Regions from separate parts of the Bacillus cereus group sp. BfR-BA-01383 genome, predicted to be linked through region 1. Evidence: riboswitches for the same ligand, from Rfam matches in the RefSeq annotation. Region 1 holds a riboswitch; each other region holds the start of a gene.

Region 1 (7,725 bases):
TCTCCATAAATTAGTTTGTCAGAGAATTTTAATTCTGTTTTTGCTTTTTCAATATATGGCTGACAAAGTGTTAAATCAGTTTCTTCGCCCGTACTTCTTTTATAGCACATATTTTTTGTATAAACATAATTTTCCGAAACAAAACTACCATCGCGCATTACCATAAGTGGATCTTTTTCTTTTATAAATAAGTCAGTTCCAAATTCAACTGATTGATTCGTTTTAATACCAAGTAAATGAAGCAGCGTTGGTTTAATATCAATTTGTCCTGATACTTTAGAGATAACTTTTCCTTCTTGACCAGGTACATGAATAATGAGAGGGACGCGTTGTAATTGCATAGCATCAAACGGTGTAATAGCGTCTTTCCCAAGGAACTGAGCCATAGCTGCGTTATGGTTTTCGGAAATGCCGTAATGATCACCATAAATGACAATAACAGAATTGTCGTACAGTCCTTCTGCCTTTAATTGATTAATAAATGATTTAAGAGCTTCATCCGTGTAACGAACTGTTGGGAAGTAGCGGTTTACAACATCACTTTCCGAATTAAACTCATCAACATATTGATCTTCTGGATTTAGAAGAAACGGAAAATGGTTTGTTAAAGTAATAAATTTTGTATAGAACGGTTGTGGTAAAGATTTTAACTTTGGAATAGATTGTTCAAAGAACTCTTTATCTTTTAATCCCCAACCGACAGACATTTGTTCTGTGCCTACGTAGTCACTTAAATTAAAGTAACGATCATATCCAAGCGCAGGATACATTACATCACGATTCCAAAACGCTTTATCGTTTGAATGGAAGATAGCAGAAGAATATCCGTATTTCTTTAATTGTTCTGGTGTGGCTGTATATTCATTTGTTGCATGAGTAAAGAACACAGAACCACGATCTAACGGATAAAGTGAGTTTTCCACGATAAATTCAGCATCAGAAGTTTTACCTTGTCCAGTTTGATGATAGAAGTTATCGAAATAAAAACTATCTTTAATAAATTCGTTTAAAAACGGAGTGATTTCTTTCCCATTTATTTTTTTATTAATAACAAAATTTTGTGTAGATTCCATTGAAATTAAAATTACATTTTTTCCTTTTGCAGCTCCAAATAAGTTTTTATCAACTTGCTTATTTTTTGCGTCAGTATAGTTTTTAATTTCAGAGAATCCGTCCCCACTTGCAAATACACGTTCAGCTGAAGATTTAGATTGAAGTGTAATATCAAATAGATGATATGTGTATAAACCTAAATTTTTCACGACAGTTTGACGATCGAAAGAACGTGAGAACATTTGTGGCTTATAAATAACTGAAACAACAATTTGTAGTGCTAATAACGCTGTTACACCACTAAAGAAGGTGCGCTTCTCAGATCGTGAAAGTGGTGTTTTGTCACAAAATGCCGGGAATTTACGTGATATAAATATTAAAATAATTGCATCCGCAAATAAAAGTAATGTTTTATACGTAAAGAGTTCTTTAATACTCGTTCCTAAATCAGCCATATTATTTGTTTGGAATAAAACGGGGAACGTAACGAAATCATCATAAAACCCGTAAAACATTGCATTTCCAAATAAAATAAATGACAGAACAAAACTAATTCCAATAATAATCCGGTTTCGGTGCTTAGATGCAAGTAAGGCTAAACCGAAAAATAAAAGTAACGAAGCTAGTGGATTAATAAAAAGCATAAATTCTTCAAAGAAGTTATCAATTCTAATATCGAATGCTAGCTTGTACACAATATATGTTTTAATCCATAATAAAACGACTGCAACGAGTGCAAATCGTAATTTTGGAAACAGATGTTGTAGCATAATATACTCCTCTCCTAAAAGCATGACAGTTCTTGTGAACCCCTTTGAATAGGTCCTCACTTTATATATACGAACAGTCCTTTATTATTATGATTATTATACTATGAGTATCATTATACGAAAATAAAAGCGGGTTGTGGGCTTTTTTTGCAACAATTGAGTAGAAAAAGCGAAGTGGGAGACAATAAAATGGAATTTCTATGTGCGATTATTATCATTCGTTAAACATAGAAAGTATCGCGTAATGGTACGGAGGTTATGATGCGAAAATTATTATATCTTATAGTATGCATTAGTTTTGTGCTTTTTGTTTCACCGAGTGTATCAGTAGCACAATATGATGCACCGCTCATGGAAGATGCTCTTTATTCTGTGTTATTTCCAAAAATAAATGAAGCGATTGAGAAACAATATGGAAAATTAAAACCGTTTGATTGTTCTAAAATTATTAGTTTAAAAAAACTTTATAGCGGTACATATTTATTTCAAGCAGTAATTGAAATAACGAAATATGAATCAGGAATAGGTGGTAAAGTACTTCCTCCGTTTGAGAAGATAAGTATGACATTTAACAATGAAGAAGGAGAATGGACTATTACAAAAATATCTGTAAAGCGCTTACCAAATGATACGAAACTAAACTGTAAAAAACCAATATAAAAAATTGTTTGACAAATAAAATGGTCCTTTGGTATTGTTAATAGCAACAATTAGATGTTTGAAAATTAAATAGACTTACCTCATCTACTCTCAAAGGTAGAGGCCGCGATAGGAAAGAGTAAACTATGGGAGATTTAGTGGAATCTGTGATCATAGGTTGAAAGGGACTATTGCCGAAATATAAGAATGACCACCTTATTCATATATTGGGACTACATTGAATAAATGTAGTACTGTCATAAGATTTATTTTATGGAGAGCTATTTGGAGATGTTGATGCGGTTTCTTATTTTGAGAAGATAACAACTCGTTTATTTTTTCAATATATATTTTTCCTAATAAGAAACGCGTGTGAACATTGTTCCGCGCGTTTTTTGTCTATCTAAAAGCGTGCTGCAATGAATAGAAGATTGGGGTTATGAGTTTTAGAGGAAATAAGGGAGGAATTCAAATGTATTTACACGGCACAAGCCGAATCAATGGGCAAGGACACTTAGAAATTGGAGGGTGCGATACGACGCAGCTAGCAAAACAATACGGAACACCACTTTATGTGTACGATGAAGAGTCTATTCGTAGGAAATGTCGTGCGTTTCATCGTGCTTTTAAAGAAAGTGGTTTCTCTTATCAAGTAGCATATGCTAGCAAGGCGTTCTTGTGCATGGAGATGTGCCGAGTAGCTCGTGAAGAAAATATGTCTTTAGATGTTGTTTCTGGAGGAGAATTATATACTGCGCTTCAAGCAGGATTTCCGGCATCGCGCATTCATTTTCACGGAAATAATAAAACAGAAGAAGAAATGATTATGGCTCTTCAGGCGAATATTGGTTGTTTTGTAGTAGATAATTTCTTAGAATTAGAAATTTTGCATGACTTAGCAGTGCAACATGGAAAATTTGTGAACATACTAATCCGTGTAACGCCAGGAGTAGAGGCACATACACACGAATATATAACAACAGGTCAAGAGGATTCGAAATTTGGATTTGGTGTTTCAAATGGTCAAGCGATGCAAGCAATTGAGCTTGCTTTGCAAAAATCAAATTATAATGTGCTAGGAATTCACTCGCACATCGGATCACAAATATTTGAAACGGCTGGATTTGTTCGAGCAATTGAAGTTCTTCGCCAATTTTTAGAAGAAGTGAGAGAGCAAACAAATTATGTAGTAAAAGTGTTGAATGTGGGCGGAGGATTCGGAATACGCTACACAGATTCGGATACGCCATTAACACTTGAGACATATGTGCGAGCTGTAACAAGTGCAGTGAGAGAACAATTTACAGTATGTAACTATCCATTGCCAGAAATATGGGTTGAACCAGGACGTAGTATTGTAGGTGATGCTGGAACGACACTTTATACAGTCGGAGCGGTGAAAGATATTCCTGGCATAAGAAAATATGTTTCAGTAGATGGTGGAATGACGGATAATTTAAGACCTGCCTTATATAACGCTCGTTATGAAGCAATGTTAGCGAATCGAGGGAATGATGCGAATGAGGAACTCGTTTCGGTTGCTGGGAAATGCTGTGAGAGTGGAGATATGCTGATTTGGGATATTCATCTACCGAAAGTCGCTTCTTCTGATTTACTAGCAATTTCTTGCACGGGGGCATATGGGTATTCAATGGCGAATAATTATAATCGTATTCGGAGACCAGCTGTCGTCTTTGCAAAAGGTGGGACATCACAAATTGTTGTAGAGCGTGAAACATATGAAAATATTATCGGGAACGATCGCATACGTATTAAAGAGCTGGTGTGAATGAGAAAGAAGGAGTTGTCTAGTAAAGGCAACTCCTTTTAAAAAAGAAAAATAATTAAATATATCGGAAAACTAGGATTGAAAAAAATCTGAATTGTGATAAAATACAAATACAAAGCTTATCAAGAGAAGCGGAGGGAACTGGCCCGACGAAGCTCGGCAACCTGCTTATAGAAAGCAAGGTGCTAAATCCAGCAAAATGGAATCCATTTTGAAAGATAAGGTAAAATATATTACCGAACAGTCTTTTCGAAATGGGAAAGATTTTTTTTATGAATAAAAGGGGGGCTGTTCGCGTGAGCGTACGGGAGCATTTTGATGAAGTGTCTGAGAAGATTCAAGCGATGCTTGCTGATATGAAATATGGTTCAATTACAATTGTTGTGCAAGATGGAAAAGTAATTCAATTAGAGAAAAGTGAAAAAGTACGTTTAAAGTAAAAAGCGCTGACTAGAAAAACTAGAGGCGGTTTTAATCTATTTTATTAGATTAAAACCGTCTTTTTGCTTTTACAGGGGGAAAAAACATGTTGACGTATGAAACGTGGGAAGAAAATAGCGTTTCATTTTCAGAAGAAGATGAAACGAAAGGCGCGTTATCAGTATTAAGTTGGGCTTATAAAGAATATAAAGGTGAAATCGTATACGCATGTAGCTTTGGAGTGGAGGGTATGGTGTTACTACATCTTATAAACCAAGTAAATCCATCTGCTAAAGTTGTATTTTTGGATACAAATGTTCATTTTCAAGAAACGTATGAATTAATTCAAAAGGTGAAGGAACGATTTCCTTCATTAAATATTATAGAAAAACAGCCAGAAATTACACTTGAAGAACAGGCGAAGCTTCATGGAGAAAAATTGTGGGAAAGTAATCCGAACCTTTGCTGTAAGATTAGAAAAATTTTACCGTTAGAAAAATCACTAGCACATGAAAAAGCTTGGATATCAGGATTAAGAAGGGAACAATCAGAAACTCGCAAACATACAAACTTTATAAATCAAGATCATCGTTTTCAATCTATTAAAATTTGTCCGCTCATTCATTGGACTTGGAAAGAAGTTTGGCGATATGTATACAAACACAGTTTGCCATATAATCCACTGCATGATGTTGGGTATCCAAGTATTGGGTGTGAGAAGTGTACGTTACCTGTAGATGGTGGCGATTCAAGAGATGGTAGATGGGCTGGCAAAGTGAAAACAGAATGTGGTCTTCATTATCAATAAGATAAATTGAAAAATAAAGCTAAGAGAGGATATAGAAAATGAGTACAAGAAACGAATTAGTAAACCGTATAGATGAGACATACGACGTATCACAAATTGAAAAAGAAATTAAATTAGACAAAATTGCGTTAAGTGATTTAGAGCTGTTAGCGACAGGTGGATATAGCCCACTTACAGGGTTTTTAGGAAAGAATGATTATGATTCGGTCGTAGAAACCCTTCGTTTAGCAAATGGGAGCATATGGAGTATACCAATTACATTGCCGATAACAGAAGATGTAGCAGAGAGGCTGGAAGTTGGAGAGGAAGTAAAGCTTGTTAACGATGGAAATATATATGGTGTCATTCAAATCGAAGATATTTTTGTACCGGATAAAGAAAAAGAAGCGTTACTCGTATACAAAACGACGGATGAGGCTCATCCAGGAGTGAAAAAATTATATGAGCGACCGAACGTTTACGTTGGAGGGGCTATTACTCTTATAAAGCGCCTTGAAAATAATCAATTTCCGTCTTATCACTTAGATCCAATTGAAACGAGGGAAGAATTTAAAAAACGTGGCTGGAAAACAGTAGTGGGATTCCAAACAAGAAACCCAGTGCATCGAGCTCATGAATACATTCAAAAGTCGGCTCTTGAAATTGTAGATGGTCTCTTTTTAAATCCGCTCGTTGGCGAAACGAAATCAGATGATATTCCAGCTGATGTAAGGATGGAAAGTTATGAAGTATTACTGCAAAATTATTATCCGGCAAATCGCGTTTTTTTAGGGGTATTTCCCGCAGCAATGCGCTATGCCGGGCCACGTGAAGCGATATTTCATGCGCTAGTAAGAAAAAATTTCGGTTGTACACATTTTATTGTAGGACGTGATCATGCTGGGGTAGGAGACTATTACGGAACGTATGAAGCACAAGACATCTTTACGAATTTTACAGTAGAAGAGTTAGGGATTACACCGCTATTCTTTGAACATAGTTTTTACTGCACGAAATGTGAAGCTATGGCTTCAACGAAAACATGTCCGCACGGAAAAGAGGATCATGTCATTTTATCGGGTACGAAAGTAAGAGAGATGTTAAGAAATGGTGAGATTCCGCCAAGTACATTTAGTCGTAAAGAAGTAGTAGATGTGTTAATTAAAGGGTTAATAAAAGAAGTAGTAACAGAATAGGGAGAGAATGAGATGGATACGAATATTACTTGGCATACAGCTTCTATTTCAAAAGATGAGAGAAGAGTGAAGAATGGGCATCATAGTTTTGTAGTTTGGTTTACTGGTTTATCGGCTTCAGGTAAATCTACCGTAGCGAATGTGGTCGCTCGGAAACTATTTGAAAAGAATATCGGAAACTATGTATTAGATGGGGATAACATTCGCCACGGTTTAAATAAAGACTTAGGTTTTTCAGAAAGTGATCGCATGGAAAATATAAGGCGTATTGGCGAAGTGTCGAAGCTATTTGTAGATCAAGGAACTGTTGTCCTTACGGCGTTCATTTCGCCATTTCGAGTAGATCGAAAACAAGTTAGAGATCTATTAGCTGCAGATGAATTTATAGAAGTGTTTGTGAAATGTCCAATTGAAGAGTGTGAAAAACGTGATCCAAAAGGGCTATACAAAAAAGCAAGGCAAGGTGATATTAAAGAATTTACTGGTGTTGATTCACCGTATGAAGAGCCGAAACAAGCAGAATTAATTGTAGAAACGCACAAGTATTCTATTGAAGAATGTGCAGAACAAATCGTGAAGTACCTACAAGAGCGTAGTTTTATATAGGGGGATTTAAAAATGAGTTATGAAAAAGTATGGGCTAACAATGAAAAATTAAATCAGACTGAGAAAAATAAATTACAAAAAGATGGATTAGAAATTTTTAATGATATTCCTTACTATGCGGAGAATGGATTTGAATCTATTCCGAAAGAGGAGTGGGATTCCTTTAAGTGGGCGGGATTGTATTTACAACGTCCGAAAGAAGCTGGATATTTTATGATGCGTGTTAATATTCCTTCTGGGATTATTACAAATGCACAGGCAGAAGTTCTTGCTTCTATCGCTGAGGACTATGGACGTGATGTAATCGATATTACGACAAGGCAGGCGATTCAGTTTCATTGGTTAGAAATTGGGCAAATTCCAGATATTTTTAAAAGATTAGCGAGGGTTGGATTATCTTCAGCAGGGGCGTGTGGTGATATTACACGTAATATTACAGGGAATCCGCTTGCTGGAATTGATGCA
Region 2 (7,725 bases), on a different contig from region 1:
GTTTCCCATATGAGCCCAAATATCATCATACCGAATCCTTCAATTGCCATTAAGAATATTAAAGCAGGCGCCCAATAAATGAAGGGCATAATTAATAGCACGATGCCACTAATTAAAACACCTCCATAGGCAAGTAATCCTCTTTTATGCCATTGTTCCCTCCCGCCAAATATTAGTGCGGCAATTACAGCCCCACCACCAGAAGATGCCATGCCCAAACCATACACGTAAGCCTCAAAATGATGATGCACATTAAACAACCATGGAATTAATACGACGATAATACCTGCATAACAAATGTTAACGAAAGAAAAGACTAAAATTGTAATCCACAGCCATGGATGGCTTTTTAAAACTAAAACGCCCTCCATAAACTCTTTTTTATAATCGACCTTATTCCTTTCAATCGATTTTACTTTTTTAAACTTAATTTCTTTTAAAAATAATAAACATAAAAATGATAATAAGTACGTTGCTGCATCTAGTCCAAATCCTATTCCCGCAGATGTAACTGAAACGATTAATCCACCAAGGGCTGGTCCAATTAACCGTATTCCTTGATTACTCATTTGCGTTAATGCATTAGCTGCATTACGAATTTCAGGTACGAATACTTTCGCCCTCACAGCAGAATAGGCCGGCTGAAATATTCCTTCCATAAGTCCGTATAATGCAACGAGGACATATAAAAGTGTAATCGTTAACAAATCCATAAATATAAGCGATGCAAGTAATAGCATTAATATAGAGCGGATTATATCTGTAAGTAACATTAATTTTACTCGGTCAATTCGATCTACAACTAACCCTGCAAACGGTAAAGCAAGAATATTTGGTAGCATGTACATTGCCATAGTCATTCCCATTACGACTGTTGAACCAGTTAATGAGTAAACAACGACTGGCAAAATAACCATTGTTATAGAACTCCCTAAAGTTGAAAGCAATTGTCCAATCCACAAAAACTTAAAATGCCTTGACACTTTAACTGGCAATAGTAATTTGCCAACATACCCTAAACCTTTTTCTGTTTGTACTTCCCCTTGCATGTTTCTCTCCTCTTTTCCGATACCCCTAATACCCTACGGATAATACAAAAAATTCAAACTATTATACTTTTAATTATATACAAAATGATTGATGTTATGGTAAAAATTCCAAAACATTTAAAATGTCTACATTATGCTCCAGAACAATACGTATACTTTACGCGTATCATTCAACGTAATAATATAAAACATCTCAATCAGCTATATTTCCTAGACGACATGATGCATGACACTTTAACAATTACTCATACGAAAAAAAGCTTGGAAATTTCTCCAAGCTTTTCTTATTTCTTCTCCATTTTGTTAATCTTATAATGAATATGTAAAAACTCCATTCCAAATAGCCACATTTTATGGTGCGCAGTTAAAGTGTGATCCGCGCTCTCTTTAATGATAAAAGTCTCTGCTAACGGTAATCGTATTGTAAAGAAACGAGTGTGCAAATAAATCCCTTCGTCTCCTCTACCATTTTCTCTTAACTTACTAGTAATGATTAAATCATGATTATCATTACATAATTTCAAAACACCTGTCATATTCGAATATGGTAAGGGCAATGCAATATTCATATATGTCTCGTTCTTATGTGTATGCTTTGAATAAAGAGCTAAAAAAATAGACTCTCCTGCTTCATTTTTTCTTAACCAAGCCCTTACGTTCTCTCTTCCATCTTTCGCATCTATTACACCAACGATAGAGCCATGCATCGTTTCCCACTTGCCGCCCATTCCTAAATGTATTTGTCCTACACGCTTACTCATTTTCTCATAAAAAAATGCAAATGGATGGAACCAACGAGCCCATCGAATATTCGATTGCAACTCAAACGCTGTTGTATTTTCATAAAAACGAATAATACTTACAGGAATCTTCGTCGCATCAAATGCTTCACTATGAAAATAATTCATTTTATCAACTAGACCATTGTATTCCTTACTATCCACTAAATTTCTACTATGTAAAAATGCCCCACCAATCGTCACTTTTCCTCTTAATTGACTCATTGGTTTCCCGTAGTATTTATAATTTGGAACACTCTTTTCAATTATCCAACCGACAAATGCTGGTAACGCTACTCCAATTCCATTTACAACACCGTGAATCCAAACCATTTGAGCAATTGTAATCGTCATTACTTGTTTCAAATTTCCGTATGAGTATATAAGTGAGAACATAATTGTGACCATGAGCGTACTAGACGAAATAATTAAGAGAACCTTTGCAGTGATAGAATTAAATTTCGCTTTCCAAACGTAAATGCCATATCCATAAATAGCACATAAATATATGAACACTGCAAAAAATTCAAATATCCTTGAATATGTAATTCCTATCGCAACTGTCATAGGTGAAATAACTATGATAAACATAATTGCATCATATACTTTACTTCTCTTTTCTCTTTTCCTTCCTACTAAACCAACTGATAAGGGCAATAGAAACGCCGAATAATGAAAGTGGGCAGCTGTGAGTAAAACAATGTCAGAACTAAAGTTCATAATTGAAACGTTTGCTACTGAAGCAAAAAACCAAAAACCACCTAAAAACAAATAAATAAACGCACTATCTACAGCCGTTTCTTCTAATGGTTTCCATCCTCTTTCTAGTAATCTACTTACACCAAATAACGCCACGATTCCTGTATATACAAACCAAAGTATCGCAAAGAAATAATGATTTGTTACGAAAGCTAACATTGCACTAATTGCTGCGACCGGATATAAAAACGATACGTATTTATAAAATAATAAATACGACCCATTTCTTGTTCTTTTATCAATAATACAAAAAGACATTGGTATAAATAATAAAACAGATAATAATATAATTGCTTCAACAGGATTTACATGCGACCACTCACATATTAGAAAAACAATATAACAAGCAAGCCCCCATATTATATTTCTCATATCGTTTATTTCCTTTCCACAAATGTTCCCTTATATGAAAATAGCGAACCAATTAACGGATTTCGTACTTGTACATGAATTCGAAAACATTGTAATTCGTCATCATAACTTTCAATAATGTTTGCCTCTCCATATAAAAATTTCGGTAAAGAGATTTTTCTTCCAAACATATAAAACCATTGTTTCTTTGAAGAAATATGCATTGCCCCCATCTCATCAATATGAAAATTCAATGTAGAAACGAGTATACGTGGTTCACCAAAATAATCTACAATTTCATTTTCTTTTTCATCCAACTGCATAACCGCGTTAAAATATCTTTTCTTATTATGAAAATAAAAAGTGCGATTCCACCGCACAAGTTCATTTCCATGTTCATCCCGCTCAGCAGTATTATGTATCGTAAATGGAACTTCCTTTCCCCGCTCTGAGAAAAACATCCGAAACTTCGATGCAATTTTCAATATCAATTTAACAAAAAAAGAGCCACCGTAAATTTCATCCATCTTTCCTTCCCCTGTAAAACTATTTTCTTCTGTAATCGCATACCGCTTCTGTAATTCTGGATGCAGTTTTTTATAGGTATCCCCTAATAATCGCTCATAAATATTAACCATACACTTATCCCTTTCTCGTCCTCTTGCAATTTTTTGCACTTGGCAAATCGAAGCTATTTATATAACCGACAATTGATAAACCTATTAGAAGAATATTTAATGTAATTGGATTAAACGGCTGTGTAAAGCTTGTGATATTCGTAAAACCGGCTACTATTGTTAAGACTATTAACATAAAAATATGTAATATAAATAATTTTCGTTTTGGAAGTGGCAATAGCCATATGACACCAAAAATAATTTCTAACCACCCAATTATTTTAAGAGCCAAAATACTATTTTCAGTTGAACCAATCATCACAGAAAGCATCTTCACCTCTTCTGGATGAGTGAAAATTATTTTCGGAAAGCTCCCTTGATACATCCATACAAAAGCAAATAAAAAACAAACGAGCCAATACGTAATCGTTCTTTTAATTAGCAAACTAGGATGAAGCCCCTTTTCTAACCATAATTTGAGGGCATCAAAGCTCCAAGCAGTCGCCCATCCTAATAAAGGTCGAAAAATATATGAATCAATTACATTTCCTATACGACCAAATCTCGTGTCATAATCATATTGCGTTTCAAAATGAATGTATTCTTTATTCGGTGTATACTTCCAATAACCACGCCCTATTTGTATAAGTGATAATGTATTATCTGTCCAAAATTTCAAAGAAGAAATTCTTTCACCAGTTTCTTTTCTTATTTCACCTATCGATTCACCTTCCCCAGCTATTTCAAGTCCGAATCCGATCTTTGTTTTATATAAAAACTGCTGCGGTTCTCCTTCTTTTTTCTCTAAATACGAAATTTCAGTAAAGCGAGCATCCCACTCTGTATGTATGTCTGGTTCTTGCGTATATTTCCATAGTTTTTCCATTGTTGTTTTCATTTCTGTTGCAACATAAATAGGCTTTTTCTTACTCATTCTCCCACCTCCTAAGTACTATATTTTTAATGTACATGCAATGAATTTATTTTGCTATATTTTTCACAAACTTCTTTGTGAAAAAGAAAGAATAAAAAAAATATATAAAACACTTGATTCCTCAAAAAATTTGAATTATTATAAAACAAATGTTACCAACAACTTCATAATTCAAACACTCTCGCCTAAAACGTGAGATAGAGGTTGCAATACTTATGAGTATTCTAATGGAGACACAGAGATGTCTATGAAATTAGATGAAAGGAAGTGTTGCCGAAATCGATAAATTTCTCTGTATTTATCAATTGGGGCTGTTTTCGAATAGAAACAGAACTGTCATATATACAAACGTGTATGTATGAAGAGCTATCTACAAAAAAGAGATATCATTTTTTATGATATTCCTTTTTTGGCGGTTTTTTTATTAGCTCCGTTTTCTGTTTCCCTTTTCCTGTAACAGCACCATCCTCACTTATTTGAGATGGTGTTTTTTGTTTTTTTCTCTGGTAACTACAGGAATATTGGGATTTATATATGTCCTAAACTATTCTTAAAAATGGACGAAAGAAGGAATTCGTAATGGAAACGATTGTACAAAAATTTGGTGGTACTTCTGTCGGAAGTGTTGAACGCATTCAACATGTAGCAAATTTAATTATTGAAGAATATGAACGAGGCCATAGCGTTGTCTCTGTCGTTTCAGCAATGGGCAAAAGTACAGACGATCTTGTAGCACTTGCTAACGCTATTACAGAAAATCCAAGTAAACGTGAAATGGATATGCTTCTATCTACAGGAGAACAAGTAACCATTTCATTATTAACAATGGCACTACAAACAAAAGGATATAACGCAATTTCATTAACAGGATGGCAAGCTGGTATCACAACAGAATCTGTACATAGTAGTGCACGGATTACTGATATTAATACAGATCGAATTCAATCTTATCTTGCTGAAGGCACGATCGTTATCGTAGCTGGTTTTCAAGGAGTAAGTGAAGAAAATGAAATTACAACGCTTGGACGAGGTGGTTCTGATACGACTGCTGTCGCATTAGCTGCGGCACTAAAAGCAAAAAAATGTGATATTTATACGGATGTGACCGGCGTATATACGACTGATCCACGAGTTGTACAAGATGCTTATAAATTAGATGAAATTTCTTATGACGAAATGTTAGAACTTGCCAACCTTGGCGCTGGCGTATTACACCCACGCGCTGTCGAATTTGCTAAAAATCATAACGTAGTTTTAGAAGTTCGTTCAAGTATGGAACAAGAAAACGGAACAATTGTAAGGGGAGAATGTAACATGGAACAACAATCAATCGTTAAAGGTATTGCATTTGAAGATAATATTACACGTGTCACAATTAAAGGACTAGAACAAAGTTCACTTTCAACAGTTTTCTCTACATTAGCAGCAGCACATATTAATGTAGATATTATTATTCAAAGTATTACTAATGAAGGAACTGTACATCTCTCCTTCTCGATTCACTCCAATGATTTAAGAGAGACTTTAGAAGCGTTGGAACGAAATCAAGAAACTCTTCACTATGAGTCTGTAGAACATGAAAATCATTTAGCAAAAGTATCAATTGTAGGATCAGGTATGGTATCTAATCCGGGGGTTGCTGCTAATATGTTCACTACTTTAAAAGAAGAAGGTATTCATATTAAAATGGTAAGTACATCAGAAATTAAAGTTTCCGTTGTCATTGACCGAATTCACCTAGTAGATGGCGTTGAAGCACTCCATCAATCATTTATGGCGAAAATTGAGCCTTTAGTGCAAATGATTTAATTTCCGCCGATAAAACTTACAACAAATTATATTAATCTATTTTCTTCCTATATAAAGAGAAAGCTATCTACATAGATTTCAAAACTCTATGTAGATAGCTTTTAACTTGTTATACTTATCAAAAAAATCATTATAAAGCAATTGAAATATTCGTTATACCCTTTCCTAGGAAATATAACCAACTCTTCTCACTTCTTATCATATATATCCTTTTGCTCTCTCCCTCGAAAAAACGATCTGAATTCATTTAAAATAACTTTCTTCACGTCAGAGTAAAAAACCATCATGAATAGTGCAATTCCTAACAATATCTCTTGAATTCCTTTATAATCAATGAAAGCACTCATAATTAACAAACCGCAGCCAATATAAAAACCAAACTCATTCTCTTTCTCAAAATCCTCATCTTCTTCATCCATATGTATTTTTTCTTTAAAGTTTTGATTCCCTTTTATTAACTCATCTAGCGTAACGTTGTACATTTCACTCAATAAAATCAAATTTTCAATGTCAGGACAGCTTTTATCATTCTCCCATTTGTATACTGCCTGTCTCGTTACACCAATCTTTTTAGCGACATCTTCTTGCGAAAATCCTTTTGATTCTCGTAATTTTTTTATTTGTTCTCCCAAGTTCATAACGTCCTCTCCTTTAACAAATTATTACACAAAAGGAGATATAAACGAAAGAAACTATTAGTAAAACTTACTGTAAACCATTCGTTTACATAATTTAAAAAGGGAGAATAGCTCTATATTTGAGCTACTCTCCCTCTCTCTTCTATTAAAACAGATGAATGTTTTCTTTCTTACAAGCTTCACGTAAATCGTCAGGCCATACAGAAGATTGAACTTCACCGATATGCGCTTTACGTAAGAAGTACATGCACATTCTTGATTGTCCAATACCACCGCCAATTGTTAATGGTAGTACATCTTCTAATATACCTTTATGGAAATCATACTCACGTTTAAAGTCATCACCAGTTTTCGTTAACTGCTCATCAAGTGATTTACTATCAACACGAATCCCCATTGATGATAATTCGAACGAAGCTTGTAGTACTGGGTGCCAGAATAAAATGTCACCGTTTAATTTCCAATCGTCATAGTCAGCTGCACGTCCATCGTGTTTTTCACCTGAACGGAGTGCATCACCAATTCCGATAATAAAGACTGCACCGTGTTCTTTCGCAATTGCATGTTCACGATCTTTCGGAGTTAATTCTGGATATTTATCTTCTAGCTCTTGAGAAGTAATGAAAACAACATCTTCTGGTAAATACTTTCCAAGGAACGGATATTTTTCAAATAAGTGATCTTCTAAATCTTTGAATATTCCATAAATTGTTCGTACTGTTTCTTGCAAGTATTCTACAGTGCGCCATTCTTTTTGAACAATTTTTTCCCAATCCCATTGGTCAACGT
Region 3 (7,725 bases), on a different contig from region 1:
AGCATTTTTAAATATTGAATAACCCCAATAGGTGTAACAGATGTTTTTTCTTTTTTTAGTCTTTTCCACTTTACATACCAGTAAACCGTTCCTTGTAATAAGATAAACTCTAAAAGAAGAAATGAGACCCAAAAAGAGTATAGGGAATATAAATGTAATGTAGGATAAGCATAATTAAGTAAGGAACTTGTGAAAATAAAAATAATGACTGAAAATAACTCACCTGTGTATAGATAGGAAAGCCTTTTTTCTAGGTTGCGTTTCATGGTTCTTCTCCTTTTATAAAAACTCACATTTTAATACGGGGATGGCTGTATCCATAACTTCACAAAATTCGCCCAACCGAATGAATCGATTGTTACATTCTTTAAAGAAGAAGGATATGTTTTTCTTTTTAAAACGGATCCACTACAGCTAAATTTGGAGTGGTATTTGGCTGTAGTAAAAGGTTTTTTAACGTGCCTACTAATATGTAGCCACTAATAAGTACAATAAGTCCGATAACACGTAATGTTTATAAGGGCACTTCACGGTTATTCGTTTCTGCCGGGTTTTGGGGCGGTGAAGGTGGATTGTTGTTCATAATAGGGATCCCATCTTTTTTATTTATATATGTGTAAAATCATTATTTAACTTATGGATTGGAATTGTATAGTCATTTTCACTATATGAGAGCTGCCTATGAATAGTGATAAGAAATTTTAGGACGAGAAAAGAGGCTGCTATGTACAGCCTCTTTTTCGTTAAAATGAAGAAATTCGTTTCTTCGTTTTTGGTACAATAATAAATTTGATCCAGAGTAATCCGGCAATTATAATGATAACACTATGTAGAAATTGTCCTGTAGCAACGAGTACAACAGTTGAAAAAACAATTAATTGAATGCTTATTAATATGAAAATTAAGCTGAGAAATTGGTTCATTTTTTCTTCAGTAGTAATCGGATATAATGCTACAATAATATTTCCCGAAAAATATTTCCATAGAGAACGAAGCTGCATAGAAATCATATATAGGAAGACGTAAGCGATGGCGCCTTTTACGTATATATTTGGAACAAAATATAGGGTGAAAGCGCCGATTAACCCTAAGCGAATATATATACCAAAATAATCATTGCCGCGTAAAAATGATAGTGTATGTAAATAGAAGAAAGTAGCTTGTTTTTTATGTAGTAAAGGTTCGATCCAATTGGAAAGCCATTTTCTGCCGTTTACTTGTTTTTTTAGCTGCGGCACATCAGTGAAGATGCTAGCAAATTGATAAAAGCGTATGTCCAATTTTTCTTCTTGCTCGATTATGTATTCCCACGGTATTCGTTTTGTAGGTTGTTTTTTCGTGTATAGAAGCAGGAAAGCGAGAAGTAAAAGTAGTCCGCCTAATACGATCACATTTGCTGTATAAAACAGCATGTAAATAATAAGTGCGTTACAAGCAAGTCGTATAATAAGCCATATACTTTTTTCATGACTATCACGCCACATCCAATGTATGTACATATTCCAGGCCTTCGTAATCATTAAAACGATAAAGATTGTACATAAAAAAGGTACAGTTAATTGTAATGATTGCATGGCAAGTGGAACGAGAATAAGGAACATAAATAATAATGGGAAAAGCTGAATGATGTAATTATATAGAAGAGATTTTTTGAAATAAGAAGTTAATTTCTCTTCTAGTGCGAGTAAATAGACAGCATCAGGTTTTTGAATAAATGTACGTATTGGGCATCTCGATATAATCGCTGTTAGGACGATTGTAATGAGTAATAAGGATACTCCTGTAGAAGGAGCTGTTTTAAGAAACTTTGCGTAATAGTAAGCACCTATACAGGAGACGAAGATGAAGCTATATAGTAAACCGTTAATCATACGTGCAAAGTATGTAATGATATTTTGAATATGTTGTTGGAAGCGACTGCTCCATAATGATTCGATTGACATGTTTTTCACCTCTTTGTTCTATTATATATGTTTTATAAAAGAAAAAACGAGCAAATTGCGTTATGCAACTTGCTCGTTTTTCTTTTCGTTATTTTTTTTCTGATCACGATTCATTAATGGATAGAAGGCAAAGCCGATTACGAATAAACCAATTCCGAGAAGGAATGTTTTTATATCGGATGCGCCTGTTTTAATAACCCATAGTGCATAGCAAAGCGCGATCACTGCGACTATGCCATCCATAATTCTTGAACCCATTTCATTTTTATACGTTTCACCAGTTGCGACTAGTTTTAACTGGAAGATTGGTGAGACGAGATACGGAATGAGATAGGCCAGTGTTGATACGGTAATAACGAATGTATAAGCTTCTGCAATTGTTCCTGATAATGTTGAGAATAAGAACACTTGCGACATAATGTTTGTTAATCGTAATGAGTAAATTGGACTTCCTTTTTTGTTTGTTTTTGCGAAGAAGGAAGGGAAGAAACCTTCTTTTGCTGCTTGATACGGTACTTCTGAGCTTAATAAAATCCAGCCTAATATGGAACCGAATAGGGAAGTAAGAGCAAGTAATGCCATAAGTTTCCCGCCGCCATGACCCATTGCAGCGTTTAATGCATCTGCTAATGGACGTTCAGAAGCTTGTAATTTATCAACGTGAAGTACACCCATTGTTAAAATTGTAATTCCTAAGTAAATTGCAACTGTAATTAATAATCCTGCAACTGTTGCGCGTTTTACTGTTTTGGGAGAGGTAGCTCGGTTTGATAAAAGAACCGCCGATTCAATCCCTATAAATGCCCAAAGCGTTGTAAGAGCAGCTAAATTTACTTGTGAAAGGAGGCCGTGTGATACGCCTTCTTTATCGATCATCGGTGTGTACCATTGTCCAAACTTTGAAGCTTCGAATGCAAATAAAGTAACGATGATGAATAAAAGGAATCCAGTTATTTTCGTTGTAGTTGCTATGAAGTTTAGTTTTCCAGCTCCGCTTACACCGTTTGTTAAAATTAAATGAGTTCCCCATAGTAAGATGGAACAAATAGTAAATGTAATTAGTTTTCCAACTTCTACGTTAAATGAACCGATTGAAAATAGTAGTCGTGTATCTTTCATGATCGGGAAGAAGAGTGATAAATATCCCGCAAATGATGTAATGATGGCAACGTTACTTGCCCAGTTTGCAACCCAATATCCCCATACCATACTGAAACCAGCCATTTTTTTCTTTTTTGGTGATGAGAATAAAGCATATGCATGACTTTGTGGCCCTGTTGTTAAATCAGGACGACGAATTGCTAAATTACCGAAAACAAGAGCTAGCATTAAAACACCAAACCCTGTTGTTAACCAAGCTAAAGTGACACCGAGTGGGCTTGCTGTTTGTGCCAACGTACTTGGCACCATGAAAATCCCAGCGCCAACCATGTTACCAACAACGAAAGCTGTTAGTACCCAAAAGCCCCATTTTTTTTGCTGCATAGAAAATACCTCCAAAGTTAGTATAACCAAGTCAAGCGAGGAGATATGTATGTCTTCCGAAGTCAGGAAGAGAAGTCCCAAACAAAACAAAAAAAGCACGTAATTTGCCGCTACATGCTTTCTATCTTATAAGAAACCCACGACATACCTCTCGATAGCTCTCCACAAACGAAAACGTTTGTGACAGTTCTGCACTTATTAAATACAGACCCAGCAAGCGTGCATGGTGGACACGACTTACTTCGGCAACCATTCCTTTCTCATTCATTCATCAATGCCACTACATCTCCTGAAATGATACTCTTAATGATTGCAACCTCTACCTCACCGAGATACGAATGAGGATTTAAATATTAAATTAACGTATTTAAGAGTAACAAATGAATTTTTATACGTCAATGGATATAGCAAAAATCAGATTATAGAGAAGAGTTTGTTATTGTGGTGTTGGAGGGTTTGATACAGATTCATTGAATAAATATGTAATGAATTTTGAACAGGAGATTTACTAATTATTTAATGGGAATGGGGATTATTGAAATGATACGTGCTTATAGTGAAGAAGAGGATCGAATCGGGATTTTGGATTTAATAAAGAGTACGGGGATAGAAGGGGAGATAGGTTCTTTGGATGATATTGTGTCGAACGCTACTCATTTTCTCTTATATATCCAAAATGAGGTTAAAGGGTTCGCATATTCATCTTTTTATACAAATAGTGCTGAAGAGTCTATTGTTCAAATAAGTGTGTATGTAGCACCAGGTTCTCGTTTAAGAGGTATTGGTTCTGCACTATATAAGAAAATAGAAGAGTTAATTTCTAAAATAAAACCGGATTTTGTATGTACTTATATGAGGACTGAATTAGAAAGTTCTATTGGTTTTGCTAAGAAAATGGGATTGGAAAGATGGTGGGGATCGCTTGAATTGATATATAAGGGAGGGAGCTTTCCTGAAACAGATATGACGTTTATTAAATATGAGGATAGATTTTTTGACCAGTTTGTAACAATGGTACAGGAATGTTATTACGAATTGCATGAAATGAATGATATGAAGCCTTACCTTGCTCTGGAAGATAGTATAAAGAAGTACAAATTGAACAATGAAAGTAACGTGTATGTAGCTTTAGAAAATGAACAGCTAGTTGCATCGGTTACGGTAGGAGAAGGAACAATAGAGAATTTAATGGTCGCACAAATTCACCAAGGAAATGGATATGGTCGTAAAGCCTTGCAATTTGGTGTGAACAAGTTGTTAGAAGACGGGTATGAAGATATTAGATTATGTTATATAGAAGGAAATGAAAGTGCTGAGAGGTTATACAATTCTGTAGGATTTAAACCGCTTCATAATACACAAGTGTATCGGAAATTAAAAAAGCAGCTGACCTAAATATTAGATCAGCTGCTGAATATAAGATTAAACTAAGTTTAATACAGTTACTTTTTCACGTGTCATAGACTCAAGGCTCTTACGAATACCTTGTGCGCCCATGCCTGAACCTTTTCTTTTACACCGATGAATGGGAAGTGGTCAGGGCCGCGCTCTGTGCGTCCGTTAATTTGCACAGAACCAGTTTCGATTTTGTTAGCAATTTCAATTGCTTGTTCATCTGAAGAAACACGGCTGATTGGAAGGATTGGGCCAAATGGCTCTTCCCAAGCAACTTTCATTTCTTCTGTTACGTGGTCGATTAATGTTGGGTAAATTAAGTTACGCTCACGTTTGTTACCGATAACGATCGTAGCACCTTTTTCTACAGCATCGTCAACTAAGCCTTGAACGAAGTCAGCTGATTTATCGTCAATTAATGGAACGATTGTGCTGTCTTATTCTTTTTTTATTTTGTATGCCCGTTCTTACAGAAGATTCTCTTATTTCAAATGGATTCATTATGTATTTTATTTTATATGTAAAAAAACAATTGACAGAATACTCAATAAAGTTGTAAGATTATAAATGGAAAATAAATGAAAGGGGTGTGTGTAATGATTGTAATCGTAAATGTAATGGGCTTAGCTCTGTTAAGTGGCAGAAAACATTCATATCATTACGCAACCCGTGCGGATATATAGGACCTTTTTGTCTTATGAGAAGCGTACGTTGCGTATATCGTAACGTACGCTTTTATGCATTTTTTTGCATATCGTCAAGCGACGGTATGCTTTTTTTTGTCCAATTTGCTTGTTTCCATACCTTGTATGGTTACTATAAAACAACTTTTAGAAGGTGGAAAAATGTGATGAGATTGTATGGGTTGCGAAATGTAAATGTGATGGATTTGGATAGTGGATAACGAAATGAGAGTGAAACGAGAACGAGAAGGGAGAGGTTACATTGTTTTCAGTATTACTAAAGTTAAGATGGTTTTTTAAAGAACATTGGAAGAGATATAGTATCGCAATTGGTGCACTTTTAATTGTGAATATAGTTGAAGTCATTCCCCCGAAAGTGTTAGGGGTTACGATTGATAATATAAAAACAGGAACGTTAACGAATGCAGCAATTATAGAGTCTATTCTTATTTTAATAGGAGTTACAGTAGTTGGATATGGTCTTACTTTTGTTTGGCAACATCAATTGTTTGGAGGTGCATTCGTACTTGAGAAAACGATGCGCTCTAAATTTATGGGGCATTTACTTAAGATGACACCGACGTTTTATCAAAAAAATCGTACTGGTGATTTAATGGCGAGAGCAACGAACGATTTAAAAGCAATCGCTATGACAGCTGGTTTCGGTATATTAACGCTCGTTGATTCAAGTTTATATATGCTTACAATCGTCTTTATGATGGGGTTTACAATCAGTTGGGAGCTTACATTAGCAGCACTTATCCCGCTTCCGATTATGGCATATGCGATGAATATATATGGAAAGAAATTGCATGAACGATTTACAGTTGCGCAAGATGCATTCGGTGATATGAATGATAAAGTACTGGAATCGATCGCTGGCGTGCGCGTTATACGTGCGTATGTACAAGAGAATGCAGATGAGGGAAGATTTCATCATTTAGGAGATGACGTCTACGAAAAAAATATGAAGGTAGCAAGGATCGATGCATTATTCCAGCCAACGGTGAAAATGCTCGTTGGTCTTAGTTATTTAATCGGTTTAGTGTATGGTGCGTATCTTGTATTTCAATCAAAGGTGACGCTTGGGGAACTCGTTTCTTTCAACGTGTATTTAGGGATGATGATTTGGCCGATGTTTGCAATTGGTGAATTAATCAATGTTATGCAAAGAGGAAATGCTTCGCTCGACCGTGTGAATGAAACGTTAGCTTATGAACCAGATGTAAAGGATCCGAAAAATCCAAAGCTTGTACAAGAGCCGGACTATATTCAGTTTGAGGAAGTTTCCTTTTCATATCCGTCATCAACTGAAATGAATTTGAAAAAGGTTTCTTTTACATTAAAACAAGGAGAAACACTTGGAGTGGTCGGGAAAACAGGAAGCGGGAAAACAACGCTTGTACGTCAGCTTCTTCGTCAATATCCACTTGGAGATGGGGATATTGCAGTCTCTGATGTGACATTGGATAAAATGACGAATGAAAATGTACTCGGATGGATTGGATATGTACCTCAGGAACACATTTTATTTTCTAAAACAGCGAGAGAAAATATTTTATTTGGACACAGGGAAGCGACGGAAGAAGAACTCCAGAAGGCCATTGAAATTGCCGCATTTAAAAAGGACTTAGAGTTTTTACCAGAAGGGTTAGAAACGCTCGTTGGAGAGAAAGGTGTTTCGTTATCAGGTGGACAAAAGCAAAGGATTTCAATTGCGCGAGCTGTGATTCAAAATCCAGAAATTTTAATTTTGGACGATTCACTATCAGCTGTTGATGCTCGTACGGAAGCGGCGATCATTGAAAACATAAGAACAGAAAGAAGCGGAAAGACGACGATTATTACGACGCACCGTTTATCTGCAGTGCAACATGCAGATTGGATTCTCGTTATGGATGACGGTGGAGTGATTGAAGAAGGTACGCATGATCAGCTCGTTCGAAATGGTGGCTGGTATGCTGAGCAGTTTGAAAGACAACAAGGCGAAAGTGAAAGTGCGGATAGTGGGGTGAAAATATGAGTGTTTCAAAACGACTATTTCAATATGCGATGAAAGTAAAAGGCCCGATTTTTGCAGCGATGGCAATGTTATTTGTTTTCGTCATTGCAGAGCTGGCCGGTCCTTTCGTTGCAAAAACAATGATTGATGATCATATCGTTGGTATAGAGAAACCTTGGTATGAAACGGAAAAGAGTGACGATGCGGTTTCTTATAA

The links. A riboswitch is a leader RNA that binds a small molecule or an ion and turns the genes downstream of it on or off. The one in region 1 is predicted to bind lysine.
Positions count from the first base shown of each region.
Region 2: linked by a shared signal. The riboswitch ahead of MR065_RS13130 (aspartate kinase) and the one ahead of lysA (diaminopimelate decarboxylase) in region 1 are both predicted to bind lysine.
Region 3: linked by a shared signal. The riboswitch ahead of MR065_RS09815 (amino acid permease) and the one ahead of lysA (diaminopimelate decarboxylase) in region 1 are both predicted to bind lysine.

Region 1 covers NZ_JAKUFP010000012.1:23,533-31,257, forward strand. The annotation lists gene MR065_RS13505 (LTA synthase family protein) at 1-1,823, opposite strand, end outside; gene MR065_RS13510 (DUF3888 domain-containing protein) at 2,085-2,483, shown strand; lysine riboswitch at 2,573-2,754, shown strand; gene lysA (diaminopimelate decarboxylase) at 2,935-4,251, shown strand; SAM riboswitch class I at 4,368-4,476, shown strand; gene MR065_RS13520 (YezD family protein) at 4,548-4,691, shown strand; gene MR065_RS13525 (phosphoadenylyl-sulfate reductase) at 4,778-5,479, shown strand; gene sat (sulfate adenylyltransferase) at 5,518-6,654, shown strand; gene cysC (adenylyl-sulfate kinase) at 6,667-7,260, shown strand; gene MR065_RS13540 (nitrite/sulfite reductase) at 7,273-7,725, shown strand, end outside.
Region 2 covers NZ_JAKUFP010000011.1:94,719-102,443, forward strand. The annotation lists gene MR065_RS13110 (MFS transporter) at 1-1,049, opposite strand, end outside; gene MR065_RS13115 (YndJ family protein) at 1,334-2,959, opposite strand; gene MR065_RS13120 (DUF4166 domain-containing protein) at 2,965-3,576, opposite strand; gene MR065_RS13125 (DoxX-like family protein) at 3,581-4,489, opposite strand; lysine riboswitch at 4,680-4,866, shown strand; gene MR065_RS13130 (aspartate kinase) at 5,069-6,298, shown strand; gene MR065_RS13135 (helix-turn-helix domain-containing protein) at 6,487-6,936, opposite strand; gene asnA (aspartate--ammonia ligase) at 7,082-7,725, opposite strand, start outside.
Region 3 covers NZ_JAKUFP010000007.1:122,021-129,745, reverse strand. The annotation lists partial or broken gene MR065_RS09830 (general stress protein) at 1-266, opposite strand, end outside; partial or broken gene MR065_RS09825 (hypothetical protein) at 395-583, opposite strand; gene MR065_RS09820 (ABC transporter permease) at 744-1,943, opposite strand; gene MR065_RS09815 (amino acid permease) at 2,004-3,428, opposite strand; lysine riboswitch at 3,576-3,758, opposite strand; gene MR065_RS09810 (GNAT family N-acetyltransferase) at 3,969-4,823, shown strand; partial or broken gene MR065_RS09805 (aldehyde dehydrogenase family protein) at 4,851-5,260, opposite strand; gene MR065_RS09800 (ABC transporter ATP-binding protein) at 5,769-7,529, shown strand; gene MR065_RS09795 (ABC transporter ATP-binding protein) at 7,526-7,725, shown strand, end outside.